2 regions of the Flexivirga alba genome follow, and region 2 is predicted to be linked to the other one. Evidence: predicted binding sites of a transcription regulator. Region 2 holds the regulator's gene; the other holds the start of a gene.

Region 1 (8,489 bases), 150 kb from region 2:
GGTTGACGAGCCGGCACTGCCCGGGCTACCGGAAGGCTCCGGCTACCACTTGGTGATCGACCACGCGCCGGTCACGGAAGTCGTGCGTGACCCGGCGACGTACTCCTCGGCGCTCGGCGGCACGCAGATCCGCGACCCTGCAACGCCACGCGACCTGGACTACGTGCGCCGGATGATGCTCAACATGGACCCGCCGGAGCACACTCGGCTGCGCAAGCTGATCGCGGCGTCGTTCACGCCGCGTGCGGTGCGCGCGCTGGAGGAGCGAATTTCCGGGCATGCCAAGGGAATTGTCGATCGAATGCTCGACGGGCCACGGGAGTGCGACTTCGCGAAGGATGTCGCGGCCGACCTGCCGCTGCTCACGCTCGCGGACATTCTGGGTGTGCCGGCGCAGGATCGCGGGTTGATGTTCGACTGGTCCAACCGGGTGATCGGCTTCCTGGACGCCGACTATGCCAGCTCAGCGAGTTTCGATGCAGGGCAAGGGACTTCACTGGCACGCGAAGCCGTCGCGCTGCGTCCTTCGCCCGATGCCGACGGTCGGATGCCGGACCCCCGCGGTCGTGACGGTATGCCGGACCTCTACCGCTACGCGCACCTGCTCGGCGATGCCAAGCGGGCCGATCCGGGAGACGACGTGATGTCGATCCTGCTCGCGCAGCGGACCGACGACGGTGGCGAGCTTTCGGTCGAAGAGTTCGAGAACATGTTCTGGCTGTTCGCCGTCGCGGGCAACGAGACGCTGCGCAACGGTCTGCCCGGAGCGATGATCGCGTTGCTTTCGAACCCGGAAGCGATGGCCGCGCTGCGCAACGACCCATCGCTCATCCCGGGCGCAGTCGACGAGTTGCTGCGCTGGTGGACGCCGGTGATGACCTTCCGCCGCACCGCGACCTGTGACACGTCACTGGCCGGGACCTCTGTTCGGGCGGGGGACAAGGTGGTCGTGTCCTATCTCGGCGCCAACCGCGACCCGGCCGTGTTCGAGCGTCCGGACGAGCTGCTCATCGGTCGAAAGCCCAACAACCACAGAGTTTTCGGACACGGCCCGCATGTCTGCGTCGGGGCACACTTTGCTCGCGTGCAGATGGCGCATCTCTTTCGTGAAGTGCTGGGGCGCACGCGCGCCATACAACTCGGCGGCGAGCCGGCGTTGCTGCGCTCGAACTTCCAGCGCGGCGTCAAGCGGCTGCCGATCCGCTGGGCTGCGTGATCTCGTGCTCATCTGGATCAACGGGGCGTTCGGGTCGGGCAAGACACAGACCGCTCACGAGCTACAACGTCGCGTGGAGACCGCACACGTGGCAGACCCCGAGCTGCTCGGTTATGCGCTGCACAAGATGCTTCCGGCATACGAACGCAACGACTTCCAGGACATCCCGCAGTGGCGGTCTGGTGTCGGTGATGTCTTGCAGCAGGCGGAGGGTGCGGCTCGTGGGCCGGTCATCGTGCCGATGACGATCGTGCGTGACGACTACTTTGACGAGATAGTTGGTGGCCTGCGCGAGCGCGGTGTCGACATACGGCACTACACACTGTCTGCGACACCCGAGGCGCTCCGAAAGCGTTTGAGGTCAAGACTTTCCACCCTACGAGGCCACGAAGACACTTGGGCCTTGAGCAACATCGATCGTTGTGTCTCAGCGCTGAACGAAGCACGCTACGCGACCCACGTGCCGACCGACGACCTGACGATCGACGAGGTCGTCGAGTGGATCGCCGAGGACGCCGGGCTGCCGTTGGTGACCGAGCGGATGCGACCGGCGCGCTATCAGCTGCGTCGCCTCGGCGTCGGCATACGGCACATTCGGCTCTGATGCCGGCCGGGATGGATCAACACGCCGTCTCTCGCACTCCTTGATGACATGGAAGACAATCTGGAGATGACCGCCGAGGTGACGACCTACCGTTACTTGCGGTCCTGCCTGCTGGCACTGCTCTTGGCACTGACTGTCTCGGTCGGTATCGAGACGGTCCGCGGCGGTTGGCAGACGTCGATCAGCGCCTACTACTACACGCCTGCGGGGCCGGTGTTCGTTGCGGTGTTGGCGAGCGTCGGGGCGTGTCTTGTCGCGCTGCGCGGCTACACCGATGCGGAGAACGTCTGCCTCAAACTCGCAGGGGTCAGCGCCCCGATGGTGGCGTTCGTGCCGACACCGGAGAGTGGGCGGTCGCCGGACGTCGTCGCGATCACCAACAACGCCGCGACCTTCCTGACCGTGCTGGGCATCGGCTACCTCGTCGTGTTGGGGTTTGCCGTTCGGCGAGTGCGCCGGCACGAGCGCGTGACCGCCTGGAGTGTGATCGGCCTGGCGTCGGTCGCACTCGCGTGGGTTGTCGGGGTGGTGTGGCTGGCGGTGGATCGCACCACGTTCGCCGGCCACGCGCATGCGCTGGCGGCGTTGTTCACCTTCTTGCCGTTCGCCGGGGTCGTGGCGCTCAACACCGACTGGGGTGTGCGGGTGATCGCTCGGAAAACGGCCGTGAGCCGGACCCGCTTCGACAAGGCCTACTGGGTGGTGCTCATCGGAATGGGTTGCGCCGCGGTCGGGTTCGCGATCTTTCGGACGTCGTGGGACTACGCGATGCTGGGGCTGGAGATCGCGCTCTTGGGTCTCTTCGCAGCCTTCTGGATCCTGCAGACGATCGATCTGATGGATCCGCGCCGGGATGCCGCGACTAGTCTGCCGGGCCGGCCAGCGCCCGATGTTCGACCTTGAGACAACGGTCCATCACGACCGTGAGACCGGCCGAAGTGGCTACGGTTGCTAGGTTCTCGTCATACAGGCCGAGCTGGAACCACAGCACTCGTGCGCGCGCGGCGATGGCTTCGTCGGTGATGCCGGGCAACTCGCTGGCGCGGCGGAACACGTCGACGATGTCCGGCGCGGACGGCAGGTCGGCAAGACTCGGATAGACGGTCCGGCCGAACAGCGTGGTCAGATTCGGGTTCACCAGCCACACCTCGTAATCGGTGTGCTCGATGAGGTATGCCGCCACTCCATGGCTCGGCCGCGCCGGGTTGTCCGAGACACCGACCACCGCGATGGTCCGTGCGGTTTGCAACACCTCACGAGTCTCTGCGGTGGTCGGTGGTCTCCAACGTTCGGTCATGACCTCACGCTAGGTCCGGTCAGCCCGCATGCGGCAGCTGGGTGCCGTCGGTCGAGGCATCCTCGAACGCGAGCTCAAGGATCTCCGCAACGTCACTCACCGGTCGTATGTCGAGCGCGGCCTTCACCTCGTCCGGCACGTCGTCCAGGTCGGGTTCGTTCCGCTGTGGAATGAAAACCGTTGTCAAACCGGCACGTTGGGCAGCCAGCAGCTTCTGCTTGACGCCTCCGATCGGTAGGACGCGACCGTTCAGGGTCACCTCTCCCGTCATACCGACGTCGCTGCGGACCGGGCGACCCGTGGCCAACGAGGCGAGCGCCGTCACCATGGTGACTCCGGCGGACGGTCCGTCCTTCGGTGTTGCGCCGGCCGGGACGTGCAGGTGGATCGATCCGGCGAGCGTCGATACGTCGACGCCGTGCTCGGTCCCGTGCGCGCGCAGGTAGGACAGCGCGATCTGAGCGGACTCCTTCATGACGTCGCCGAGCTGTCCGGTGAGGGTCAGGTGCGGCTCGGACTCGGATTCCATGTCAGCAGAGGCGGATTGCAGCTTCACAGTTGCCGGCTTGGCTGCTTCGATGAAGAGCACGTCACCACCCATGCCGGTCACTGCCAGTCCGGTGGCGACACCGGGCACTGCCGTGCGTTCCGCTGACTCGGGAGTGAAGCGCGGCCGGCCGAGGTAGTCCTTGAGGTCATCGACGGTCACCTGCACGGGCGCCTCGGCCTTGTCGGTCGCCAAATTGGTGGCCACCTTGCGGAGGATCTTGCCGAGCATCCGCTCCATCTGCCGGACTCCGGCTTCGCGGGTGTAATTGCCTGCCATCTCACGCAATGCGGCGTCGTCGATGGTCACGTCGTCCGCCGTGAGAGCAGCGCGCTCCAGCTGCCGGGGGAGCAGGTGCGTGGACGCGATGGCGACCTTGTCGTCCTCGGTGTAACCGTCGAGCGCGACGAGCTCCATGCGGTCCAGCAGCGCGCTCGGGATCGTCTCGAGGGTGTTGGCCGTGGCGATGAAGACCACGTCGGACAGGTCGAGGTCGAGCTCGAGGTAGTGGTCGCGGAACGTGTGGTTCTGTGCCGGGTCGAGCACCTCGAGCAGCGCTGCCGCCGGGTCACCGCGGAAGTCGGAGCCGACCTTGTCGATCTCGTCGAGCAGCACGACCGGGTTCATCGAGCCGGCTTCCTTGATGGCGCGGACGATTCGGCCGGGCAGAGCACCGACATACGTCCGCCGGTGGCCACGGATCTCGGCCTCGTCGCGCACACCACCGAGGGCGACGCGCACGAACTTGCGATCGAGAGCACGCGCCACGCTCTCACCGAGGGACGTCTTGCCGACGCCGGGTGGGCCGACGAGAGCGAGCACCGCGCCTGAGCCACGTCCGCCGACGACCTCCATGCCGCGTTCCGCGCGGCGGCCGCGCACGGCGAGGTATTCGACGATGCGGTCCTTGACGTCGTCCAAGCCGTGGTGGTCGGCATCGAGCACTTCACGCGCGGCAGTGATGTCCGTGCGGTCGGATGTCTTGTCGTTCCAGGGCAGTTCGAGGACGGTGTCGAGCCAGGTGCGGATCCAGCCGCCCTCCGGGCTCTGCTCGCTGGAACGCTCCAGCTTGCCGACCTCGCGCAGCGCGGCCTCGCGGACTGGGTCGGGCAGGTCGGCCGCCTCGACGCGCGACCGGTAGTCGTCAGCGCCTTCGGGCTCGTTCTCGCCGAGCTCCTTGCGGATGGCGTCGAGTTGCTGACGCAGCAGGAACTCGCGCTGGCTCTTGTCCATGCCGTCGCGCACGTCATGGGCGATCTTGTCCGAAACCTCTTGCTCCGCAAGGTGATCGCCGGTCCACTTGATGAGGGTCTCGAGTCGCTTGTCGACGTCGGTCTCCTCGAGCAGCTGGACGCGCTGCTGCGGGGAGAGGAATGACGCCCACCCGGCGAGGTCGGACAAGGCGTGCGGGTCGGTGGTCGACTCGACGTGATCGATGACCTGCCACGCGTTGCGGCGCTTGAGGGTCGCGACCACCAGCCGCTTGTAGTCGGTAGCGAGTTCCTGGGTGCGCTCGGTCGGCGCGCCGGGTTCGACCAGCTCCGCCTCCACCCAGAGGGCGGCGCCGGGTCCGGTCACACCGCGGCCGATACGAGCGCGGTCGGTGGCGCGCAGGACGGCGGCGGGCTCGCCGTTCGGCATACGCCCGACCTGCTCGATGGTGACGACCGCGCCGACCGTCGGGTATTTGTCGTCGATGCGCGGTGCGAGCAGCAACTGCTCACCGTCGGCCGCGCGAGCAGCGTCGACTGCGGCACGTGCCTCGTCGTCGAGCTCGATGGGCAGGGTCATGCCGGGCAGTGCCACCTGGTCGTGCAGGAACAGCACCGGCAGCTGGGTTGATCGGGTCATCGCTCTCCTTGTGAGGCGTATGGCGACACGAACGGGTTCGTCGGCCGGTGCCGGTGGACGGGTCGTGTCGCTGCGAAAGTTGAGTCTTATCCGCTCAAGGCTGCGCGCGGCGGTTTTGTTCCCGGCGGTGCGAGCGATCGGAATGTCAAGGGTGCTTGACAGGTCCAGGAGCTGCGTCATACCGTGCAGAGATGACAAGGAATCTTGACTTGGACGAGGAAACGCCGGTCGAGCTGAGACGCCGGCGCAGCGTCCGAGTGCGGATCTGGGCCGGGCTCGCGTGCTACCTGCTGACCAGTCTCGCGCTCGACCAATGGGGGCATTCGGCCGGTTCGTGGCGTGTTGCGTGGGCTGCCTTGCCGCTCTTCTTCCTCGCCTGGGTGGTGGGCGTCGTCGCGATGCGGATGCGGCAGCTGGACGAGTACCAGATCAAGCTGGCCTTTCCGGGGCTGGCAGTCGGCTTCGCCGCGACGGTTTTCGCCGCCTTCGCGGTCGGCACCCTGGACGCCGCCGGACTTTCAGTTTCCGGGGGCTGGCCGGTCGCCATCGTCGGGCTGCTCGCATGGGCGGTCACCACCCGCCTCGTCAAGGCACCGACCGCCTGATGGAGAACCGGATTCGTTCCGAGCGTGAGGCGCGCAGTTGGACCCAGGTGGTCCTTGCCGCGCACCTGGAGGTATCCCGCCAGACTGTCGTGGCGCTCGAAACGGGAAAGTACGACCCGTCTCTCCCGCTGGCATTCCGCATCGCGAAGGTGTTCGACAAGCCGATCGAGGGGATCTTCTTTCCGGAAGGTCGATCGCTGGTTGTCAAGGATGCGGCGATCGATTGATGTGGCTGAACGTGGGTGTGCGGTCGTCATCGGTTGGATCGTTGGCGTCCGGTCAGCCCAGCCCGAAGAATGGCCGACACGGGTCAAAACCGCTGACAGTGCTGGTGGTTCGGCGTTGCGCCACCCAGTCGGGCCGGTCCATGGCCAGGTGCTGCAGTGCGACGACTTCACCTCCGGTGTCGTGCGGTTCGACCGCGGTGTCTCGATAGCCGAGGTGCCGGCTCACCCCGAGGGAAGCCTCGTTGGTGACTAATGCGGACGTGATCGCCTGCTCGGCGCCGAGTTGCTCGAATGCGAACGCAAGCATCAGCTCGCGTGCCTGTATGCCGAATCCGTTGCCACGGAACGTTTTTGCGATCCAGGATGCGCTGTCGACGGTGCGCTTCTGTGGGAAGTCGGTGCCTTCGAGAGTCTGTATGCCGAGAGGCTCGTCGTCTCGCCATACACCGAAGTCGACGGCCCAGTCGTCGACCGACCAGCATCCGCGATGCCGCCAGATGCTCTGGACCAGCCGGCGCTCACGATCGGTCGCAGGCGGCACTCCGGGCAGCGGTGGATAGGCCGGGTCGAGGTCGAAGTCGGTGGGAAAGATCGCCACGAAGCCTGCGAGGTCGACGTCGCGCACCGGGCGAAGTGTGATGCCCGACGCGCTGAGCATGAGGTCGTCGAACGGCCACCGCATTGTCATGACGTCAGCTTCGCAGAAGGTGCGATGTCGGTCATCCAGGCGCCTGACTGATCGGGTCCTCCGCGGACGACTCCGCTGCACGTGTCACATTCTTCGGTCGCCATACGTCTCCTGTTGCGAACGAACCGATCAACTTCAAGGAGCACCCGATGGAACCCCGTATGACGAACCCCGCCTACCTGCTCGATCCGGCCGGTATCAAGGGAATTCAAGCGTTGGCCGCGTCCGTCCGCGGACAGGGGGTGCCGGACACGACGCTGGAACTCGTCCACCTGCGGGTCAGCCAGATCAATGGCTGCTCGTGGTGCTTGCAGTACGGCATGGAGAACGCGAAGAAGGCGGGCGAGAGCGACGAACGACTGATCTCGATCGCCGGCTGGCGCGATGCGCCGTACTTCACCGACGACGAGCGCGCGGCGCTGCTGCTCGCCGAGCACGTGACGCGGATCGCGGACAGCCTCGACCCCGTCCCGGACACCGTCTGGGGCGAGGTCGCTGACCGGTACGACGAGCAGGCTCTCGCCGCGCTCGTCGCCTGGATCGCGACAACCAACCTCTTCAACCGGATCAACGTCACCACCCGCCAGACCGCCGGCACGCGCTGATCGCCAGGCGGGGCCGGCCCGTGGCAGGCTTGCGCCATGACGGCCTGGGTCCTGCACGTCGACATGGATCAATTCCTTGCTGCCGTCGAGATCCAGCGTCACCCCGAGCTCGCGGGCAAGCCGGTCGTCGTCGGGGGCCGCGGCGATCCGACCGAGCGGGCCGTCGTCTCGACCGCGTCCTACGAGGCGCGCGAATTCGGCATCCGCTCGGGTATGGCGCTCAAGATCGCCGTACGCCGCTGTCCCGAGGCGATCTTCCTTCCGGTGGACTTCCCTGTCTACGAAGCGGTTTCAGCGAAAGTCATGCAAGCGCTGCGCGACTTCCCGGGCGCCGTTGTCGAGTTGCTGGGCTGGGACGAAGCCTTCGTCGGCATCGACAGCGAGGACCCGATGGAGACCGCCCACGCCGTGCGTCGCGCCGTCTTCGACGCGACCGGCCTGCATTGCAGCGTCGGTGTGGGCGACACCAAGATGCGCGCCAAGGTCGCCACCGACCTCGGCAAGCCACGCGGCGTCTTCAGGCTGACCCGCGACAACTGGCTGGAGGTGATGGGTGATCGGCCGGTGAAGGCGTTGTGGGGTATCGGCAGTCAGACGTCGAAACGACTCGAGTCACACGGCATCCGCACCGTGAACGATCTCGCCGCCACCGCAGACGACGTCCTTGCCGCGGAGTTCGGGCCCAACACCGGTCCGCACATCGGTCGCCTCGGCCGGGGCGCGGGTAGCGCGGTGGTCGACGACACGCCATGGATCGCGCGCGCCCACGGGCACGAAACCACCTATCAGCAGGACCTCACGACTCCCGACGCGATCCGGGCGGCGCTGGGTGATCTGGCGGCCTTGGTC
Region 2 (8,489 bases):
TTTGACACGACTGCGGTCGCCGGAGTTGAGTCGGACACAGTCAACTTCGCTCGTATGACGCGGGGCTTCTCTGCGTCCGGCGACGACACATGACAGCCAAACATCTCAACCAAGGGAGAACACAGACATGGGACGTGCGGTAGGTATCGACCTCGGCACCACCAACTCCGCGGTCGCGGTCCTGGAGGGCAACGACCCCGAAATCATCGCGAACGCAGAAGGCGGGCGCACCACGCCGTCCGTTGTGGCGTTCGCCAAGAACGGTGACGTGCTGGCCGGCGACATCGCCAAGCGCCAGGCCGTCACCAACGTCGACCGCACGGTTCGCTCCGTCAAGCGCCACATGGGCACCGACTGGAGCACCCAGATCGACGACAAGAAGTACACCCCGCAGGAGATCTCGGCCCGCATCCTGCAGAAGCTGAAGCGCGACGCCGAGTCCTACCTGGGCGAGGACGTGACCGATGCGGTCATCACCGTCCCGGCATACTTCGACGACGCCGAGCGCCAGGCAACCAAGGAGGCCGGTGAGATCGCGGGCCTCAACGTGCTGCGTATCATCAACGAGCCGACCGCGGCGGCGCTCGCCTACGGCCTCGACAAGGGCAAGGAGGACGAGCTCATCCTGGTCTTCGACCTCGGTGGCGGCACCTTCGACGTGTCCCTCCTCGAGGTCGGCAAGGACCCGGAGGACGGCTTCTCGACCATCCAGGTCCGCGCCACCAGCGGTGACAACAAGCTCGGTGGTGACGACTGGGACCAGCGCGTGGTCAACCACCTGGTCCAGCAGGTCAAGAACCAGACCGGCGTCGACCTGTCCAAGGACAAGATCGCCATGCAGCGTCTGCAGGACGCCGCCGAGCAGGCCAAGAAGGAGCTGTCCGGCGCGACGTCGACCAACGTCAGCCTGCAATACCTGTCGATGGGTGAGAACGGCCCGATCCACCTGGACGAGTCGATCACCCGCGCGATGTTCGAGGACCTCACGAAGGATCTCCTCGCGCGCACCAAGGGCCCGTTCGAGCACGTGATGAAGGACGCCGGCGTCACCGTCAGCGACATCGATCACGTTGTGCTGGTTGGCGGTTCGACCCGTATGCCGGCCGTCGCGCAGGTCGTGAAGGACCTCACCGGCAAGGAGCCCAACAAGGGCGTCAACCCGGACGAGGTCGTCGCCGTCGGTGCCGCGCTGCAGGCCGGTGTGCTCAAGGGTGAGCGCAAGGACGTGCTGCTCATCGACGTCACGCCGCTGTCGCTCGGTATCGAGACCAAGGGTGGCCTGTTCACCAAGCTGATCGAGCGCAACACCGCGATCCCGACCAAGCGCTCGGAGGTGTTCTCCACCGCCGAGGACAACCAGCCGTCGGTCGAGATCCAGGTCTTCCAGGGTGAGCGCGAGCTGGCCAAGGACAACAAGCCGCTGGGCAACTTCGAGCTGTCCGGCATCGCGCCGGCGCCTCGTGGCGTGCCACAGGTCGAGGTCACCTTCGACATCGACGCCAACGGCATCGTCCACGTGTCCGCCAAGGACCGTGGCACCAACAAGGAGCAGTCGATGACGATCTCCGGCGGCTCGGCGCTGCCGAAGGAAGACATCGAGCGGATGGTCAAGGATGCCGAGGAGCACGCAGCCGAGGACAAGAAGCGCCGTGAGGAGACCGAGGCCCGCAACACCGCGGAGCAGCTGGTCTACTCAACGGAGAAGTTCCTGGCCGACAACGGCGACAAGGTCCCGGCCGACTCCAAGACCGAGGTCGAGTCGGCGCTGACCGAGCTCAAGGACGCGCTCAAGGACGAAAACACCTCTGCTGAGGACATTTCCGCCAAGACCACCAAGGTCAACGAAACCTCGCAGAAGATGGGCGCCGCCCTGTATGCCGCCGAGCAGCAGTCCGGGGGCGAAGCCCCGACGGGTGACGCAGCGGGTGCAGCCGGGGCGGGCGACGCGCCGCAGGCCGACGCCGAGAACGACGACGTGGTGGATGCCGAGGTCGTCGACGACGAAGACGACACCAAGGGTGACTCCAAGTGACCGACCCCAAGGGCCCGCAGCCGGGCTCCGCTTCGGCGGAGCCCGGCCGGCGGCCGGAGGAAGAGGACCAGACCGGACCGGTCATCCGCGACAAGCGCCGGATCGACGAAAACGGTGACGTGCGAGTGACATCGGAGGGCAACGTGGCGGACAAGACCGCACCGGATGTCGCCGACGAGCCGGCACCGGCCGAGAACGTTGCGGACACGGAGGGTGACCACCCTGACACCGTGCTCGCGGCGGAGCGGCTCGACGCCTTGCAGCGCACCCAGGCGGAGTACTTCAACTACAAGAAGCGCGTCGAGCGCGACCGAGAGGCCCAGAGGGACGCCACTACGGCGCGCGTTCTGGAGTCATTTCTGCCCGTGCTCGACGACATCTACCTGGCGAGGCAGCACGGAGATCTGGAGGGCTCGCCCTTCGAGAAGATCGCCGACAAGCTCGACTCGACGCTCACCAAGCTGGGCCTGACCGCGTTCGGCGCGGTCGGTGAGCCGTTCGACCCCACCCATCACGAAGCCTTGATGCACATCGAGGCCGAGGTGCCGGAGGGTTCGGAAGGCACCACGATCGTGCAGGTCATGCAGCCGGGCTACCGGCTGGGTGAGCGCATGGTTCGCCCCGCCCGCGTCGCGGTCGCCGACCCGTCCTGATGAAGCCCAAGTTGCCCACCGAGCGGGGGTTCATCGCGAATCCCCGCTCGGTGAGGCAACTTTCGACGTACTGGAGTGATTGATGGCTAGTCAGGATTGGCTCGAAAAGGACTTCTACAAGATCCTCGGCGTCTCCCAGGAGGCGACCGACGACGAGATCAAGAAGGCCTACCGCAAGCTCGCCCGTAAGTGGCACCCGGACCAGAACCCTGGTGACACGGCAGCGGAGCAGAAGTTCAAGGACATCGGCGAGGCCAACTCCGTCCTCGCCGACCCGGCCAAGCGCCAGGAGTACGACCAGCTGCGCCAGATGGTCGGTGGCGGTGCTCGTTTCACCGCCGGCGGACCGGGCGGTGCCGGCGGCGGCGCCGGGTTCGAGGACCTCTTCGGTTCGATGTTCGGCGGAGGCGGCGGTGGGCAGAACGTCCGGTTCCCCACCGGCGGCCGGGGCGAGCAGATCAACCTCGACGACATCCTCGGCCAGTTCGGCGGTGGCGGCGGCTACGGGTCGCCGTATGGCGGCTACCAGGCCGGTCCCCGCAAGGGCGCCGACCTCGAGGCGCGCACCACGCTGAGCTTCCGGGACGCTGCGGCCGGCGAGACCATCGCCCTGCAGGCCGCCGACGGGCAGACGATCAAAACGCGAATTCCCGCTGGTGTCAGGGACGGTCAGACGATCCGGTTGCGCGGCAAGGGGCAGCCCAGCCCCAATGGCGGGCAGCCCGGCGACCTGCTGCTGCACATCACGGTGCAGTCACACCCGGTGTTCCGCCGCGAGGGCAACAACCTCACGGTCGACCTGCCGGTGACCTTCGCCGAGGCCGCGTTGGGAGCCACCGTCGCAGTGCCGACACTGAGTGGCAAGAGCGTCAAGGTCAAGATCAAGGCGGGCACGCCGTCCGGTCGCAAGCTGCGCGTCAAGGGCCAGGGCATCCAGGCCAAGAGCGGCGCCGGTGACCTGATCGCGATCGTGCAGATCATCGTGCCGGAGAAGCTGTCCGGGGAGACGAAGAAAGCGGTCGAGGCGATCGCGGAGCAGGAGCGCGCCGACGGCGTCGACCCGCGAGCCGAACTGAGCGCGAAAGCTGCCCAGTGATGGTCCGCTCGTCGTGGCGAGGCGCGGCGCCGCCGCCGGGCGACGCGCCGATCTACGCGATCTCCGCGGCGGCGCAGCTTGCCGGCATACATGCTCAAACCCTGCGCCAATACGACAGATTGGGCCTCGTGACGCCGTCCCGCACCAGGGGCGGCGGGCGTCGCTACTCGATGGACGACCTGGACGTCCTGCGGGAAGTGCAGCGACTCTCCCAGGAGGAGGGCGTCTCGCTCGCCGGCATCCGCCGGATCCTGGAGCTCGAGGACCAGGTCGGCGCACTCCGGTCGCGCGTTCGCGAGCTGTCCGAGGAGCTGGCCCGCGAGCGCAGCAAGGGCATGGGCCGCGTCTTCGCGGCAGCCCCGGACGGTCAGATCACGCCGCTGCGCCCGGGCGAGCGCGTCACGCCGGTGCGGGCCGAGCGCGCCCTCGTCGTATGGCGCAAGCGCTGACCTCGATGGACACGAAACGCCCACGACCGTTGCCGTCGTGGGCGTTTGCGGCGACTCAATATTCGGTGGTGTACGCCTCACCGGGTTCCGTAGCCTGAGTCGGGTGATCCGACTCATCGATCCTGCCGACGACGACGCCATGCGCCAGGTCTTCGATGTCGGGGTCGCCGCGAAGAGTGTTGCGCGGCCCTGGTTCACACCACCGTCATACAAGTCCTGGCTGATCGGTATGCGGCAGCCCGATCCGGAGGAGCGCCAGGAGCTCTACGGGTTCTTCCGCGACGGCGCTTGCGTCGGCACGAGTCTGTTGTTCGTCCCCACGCAGGACAACCTCGAGAAGGTGTATGCCGACATTGACGTCGCACCCGAGCATCGACGGCGGGGCGTCGGGGCTGCCCTGGTGCGGCACGCGAAGGCTCGCGTCGGGGAGCTCGGCAGGTCGGCGCTCTTCGTCGAAACCTTTGCTCCGGGTGAGGGCGCCGATGACCACGAGTACGCGCGGTTCGCCAGGTCTCAGGGGTTCCTTCCGGCGTGGCGTGAGCCGACCCGGCATCTCGAACTGCCTGTGCCCGCGGAGAAACTGGCCGACCTTGCCGCTGCCAGTAATGCACGGCGTGACGGGTACCGCATCGAGACGTATGTCGGTCGGGTCCCTGACGAGTTGCTGGCCGGGCTGGCCGAGCTGATGCGCATGCTGGCGGTGGATGCGCCTTCCGGAGACGTCGATTTCGAGCCGGAGGAGGTGACGCCCGATCGGTTGCGCCGCATCTACGCGCGTGAGGCCGAGCAAGGACGAATTCGGTTGTCGTCACTCGCGATTGACGAAACGTCCGGTGCGGTAGCTGCACAGACGGATCTGGTCTTCGATGACACGATGGATCCGGTCGTGCAAGAAGGCACCTATGTCCATCGCGAACATCGCGGCCACCGTCTCGGCACTGCCGTCAAGGTCGCGAATCTCCAGCGGTTGCAGCGTGATTACCCCGGTCGCCCCTTCATCCGGACGATGAATGCGGACACCAACGAGCACATGGTCTCCATCAACGTCGAGCTCGGCTTCGAGATCGTCGAGACCTCGACCGAGTGGATCTTCGCCTCGTCGACCGGCTAGTCATCGCTCGTCGTCGGGCGCGATCTCGTGCAGCAACTCCAGCGCCCGACGGGTGACGGGACTACCGGCTGCAGCATCACGCACGTGCACGGAGATACCACGGCGGATCTCCGGGGAGGACAACGGCACCGCACGCGCCTTCCGGGGCAGCGAACCGAGGGTGAGCAGCGGCGCGAGCGTCACGCCGATGCCCGCTGCGACCAGCGCGAAGCTCGTGTGGTGGTCCTGGCACTCCGCGACCGTGCGCGGTGACATACCGGACTTGTCGATGGCGCGTCGGAGGATGCGGCCGCACGTCTGATCCTGGTTGCTGTCGTCCACCCAAGGGTCGTCGGCCAGGTCGGTCATCGCGATCTCGTCGCGGTCCGCGAGGGGATGCTTGGCGGGAAGGACGACGACATACGGCTCGGTGGTCAGCTCGTGCCGTGTGTATCCCTTGATGTGAGAAGGCTTTTCGCTCAGATCCTCGGTGCGGATGTCGAGATCGCACTCGGCTCGCGCAGCCTCAGTGTGCTCGTTGAGGTCGACAGTGATCAACACGTTCTTGAACTCCCGCTGCAGTTTCGCGACCAGTCTCGGCACCCATTCCTCGCCGGCCGACGAGAAGCAGGCGATCGACAAGCTGCCGGTGCGACCCTGGCGCAGGTCAGTCACGACGTTGTCCAGTCGGGCGAGCGCGCCCATGGCGTCGTCGCTCTGTTGTGCCAGTAGACGCCCGGTAGGTGTGGGAGAGATCCCGCGGCCCGCCTTCTCGAAAAGCGTCAGCCCGGTCTCGCGCTGCAACTGATTGATGTGCTGGCTGACGGCGGACGGCGTGTAGCCGAGATGGGTCGCGGCGCCCTGCACGGAGCCACTGGCGACGACGGATCGAAAGACCCTCAAACGGTGTATGTCGAGCATGTTCCGATACTACAGCAAGACTTAAGCATTATGAAGAAATCCCAGCTTGTGCTGAACAGTTAAGTCATCCAGAATGGAACCCATGAACACAACACAAGCACTGAACAAGACGACCCACCAACGGCACGGACACGGCCGGACATCGCTCGGCTTCGCCGGCAAGCTTCGGGCCTTCTGGCGTGACCAGCAGAACGCCCAGGAGACGCTGATCGAGAAGCAGACCCCGTGGCTCAGCCGCCACTACTGAGCGCCATGCCGACCCACTGTCCGGCGAACGTCCCCTGACCATCGGTCAGGGGACGTTCTTCATGTGGCACTAGTGCGGTGCGTGCAAAGTTGTTGGACAGTCGCTTCGCGCCTGACCAGCAACTTTGCCCACATCCGTACCTGCTCTATTTCTGACTCACTGCACTAGGCCATTGGGTTCTTCAGCAGCAGCTCGGTGTTGCGGTCGGCGTCGCTGCCCATCCGGTTCGGATCGCGGTGAATGTCGTTGTAGGACAGCTCTCGATAGAGCGAGGCAAGTGCCGCAGGCGAGCTGTCGTCGTATGACGCCTGGTATGGCGCGGCCGACTCGATCAGCGTCGTGAAGAGCGACAGAGTGCCGTCGGCGTTGTCGCACACGTCGATGATGCGAGCATGCTGCGGGAAGTCGACGTGTGACGCGGTGTTGATCTCCCAGAAGGAGCGCGTCGGATCGTTGTGGTGGTGCGGCGTGATCTTGTTGTCGTGCGTGTGGCGTTCACCCAGGCCACGACGTTCGGATAGCGCTGCAGCGTGCTGACCAATTCCGAGCCGCTGTGCCGGATTTCGAGCGTGTCGGGTGCGAGCAGCAGATTGTTCATGCTGTCACTGGTGTGGTGGCTGAAGAGCACGAAGAGCTGATCCGGGTGTTCCGTGCGATGCTCGATGCCCCAGCCGTCGTAGTAGCGGTTGGACGATGCCTCGATGGTGCGCTTGATCCAGCGGAACTGCTCGTCCCCGATCGAACCGTCGGTGAAGCCGGCCCGGTTGGTCGAATCCATCGAGATGCCAACGACACCCGGCGCGATCTGGAAGCTGTAGTAGCCGATGCCGTCGGCGATCGCATCGGCGGTGAACCCGTGCCCGTGCGGTCCGGGCCCGTCGACCTTCGGGTCCAGGTGCGCGGCCATGAACTCTCGGGGCGTGAACGTCGCCCGCCGCTCGTCACGTGTGACCTCCCAGCGCGACTGGGTGAGCGACGACGCCTTCGGTATGGCGGACTGCCCGCCGATCGACGATCGGCGCAGTGCGAGATTGGCGCTGGTGTTGTCGAAACCGGTGAATTTGAAACTGCCGGTGTACATCTCGGCCAGGACCGGAGTGCTGGAGGGCAGCGTGCCCTCGATGGAGTCATCGTGGTTGCCGAAGACGCTGAACCACTTCGTCTTCAGTCCCTCGCTGGTGTGCGGCGTGATCGCACGCTCGAAAAAGTCTGGGAGCGTGGGAAATCCGACCTTCTTGTACATGTCGGACGCAGTGGATTCCGGCAGGTAGTAGAGGCTGTCGCCGGCGTTCTGGACCCCTCCCACTTCGTGGGCGAGCCGGTGTTCGCGGTGATGGCGCCGCCGCTCATCATCGCCAAGAACCAGTCGAGCTCGACGTTCTCGTGATTGTCGGAGCTGTCGCCCGTCGTCACCACGCAGTCGAATGCTCGGCCGCTGAACGGCCCCTTGCCGACCTCGTTGACCCGTCGCACGAGCTGCGCGCCGCCCTGCGTGCCGAGCGCCTCGTGCGGGCGGAATGCCGAACCGGTGATCTCGTGCAGCCACTCGAATCGGACCGGTGACTGTGCGTCGACGACGTGAACGTCGGTGAACTGCACGATCGATGCCTGGGCGGTCCGAGTGTCGTCCCGCTTCGCCTGCGCCGGACACAGATCGGTGCGCACGGTCAACGGGTAACCCGGACCCGACGTCAGCCGGGTGTATCCACTCGACCTCGCGGGTGCGGCGGCAGCTTCGAGCGTCGTGCCCTCGCCGAGCATGGCGCGCCGACTCCACGAGATGAGGTCGGCATCGGCCGCTCGGGCCGGGCGGGTGCCGAGTGTGATTGCGGCGGCCGCGCCGATGCCGCCGCCCAGGAGGGTCCGGCGTCGAATGGAAGTCATCTCGCTCCTCAGGTCACTTGGACGTTCGTCCATCATTGCGTCGGCGGGTGGTCGATGGGTGACTCCGGGCTGACGAATTGGCGAAATCGGTACGCGGCAAAGTTGAGCGGAATAGAC

The links. Region 2 encodes HspR, which represses chaperone genes until heat shock. Its sites were predicted from a motif close to AAGTTGAGTCNNNNNGACTCAACTT; they were not measured.
Region 1: lon (endopeptidase La) is a predicted target of HspR. The motif match lies at 5,592-5,616, and genes of this name have one in related genera.

The regions. Positions count from the first base shown of each region.
Region 1 covers NZ_JBHSWH010000001.1:1,705,605-1,714,093, forward strand. Annotated here, with positions in the region: gene ACFQDH_RS08295 (cytochrome P450) at 1-1,216, shown strand, start outside; gene ACFQDH_RS08300 (AAA family ATPase) at 1,221-1,820, shown strand; gene ACFQDH_RS08305 (hypothetical protein) at 1,869-2,723, shown strand; gene ACFQDH_RS08310 (CoA-binding protein) at 2,683-3,117, opposite strand; gene lon (endopeptidase La) at 3,137-5,515, opposite strand; gene ACFQDH_RS08320 (hypothetical protein) at 5,707-6,120, shown strand; gene ACFQDH_RS08325 (helix-turn-helix transcriptional regulator) at 6,120-6,347, shown strand; gene ACFQDH_RS08330 (GNAT family N-acetyltransferase) at 6,400-7,035, opposite strand; gene ACFQDH_RS08335 (carboxymuconolactone decarboxylase family protein) at 7,197-7,640, shown strand; gene ACFQDH_RS08340 (DNA polymerase IV) at 7,677-8,489, shown strand, end outside.
Region 2 covers NZ_JBHSWH010000001.1:1,556,837-1,565,325, forward strand. Annotated here, with positions in the region: gene dnaK (molecular chaperone DnaK) at 128-2,032, shown strand; gene ACFQDH_RS07560 (nucleotide exchange factor GrpE) at 2,029-2,685, shown strand; gene ACFQDH_RS07565 (DnaJ C-terminal domain-containing protein) at 2,768-3,781, shown strand; gene ACFQDH_RS07570 (heat shock protein transcriptional repressor HspR) at 3,781-4,230, shown strand; gene ACFQDH_RS07575 (GNAT family N-acetyltransferase) at 4,334-5,341, shown strand; gene ACFQDH_RS07580 (LysR family transcriptional regulator) at 5,342-6,241, opposite strand; gene ACFQDH_RS07585 (hypothetical protein) at 6,324-6,488, shown strand; gene ACFQDH_RS07590 (hypothetical protein) at 6,653-6,865, opposite strand; gene ACFQDH_RS07595 (metallophosphoesterase family protein) at 6,820-7,794, opposite strand.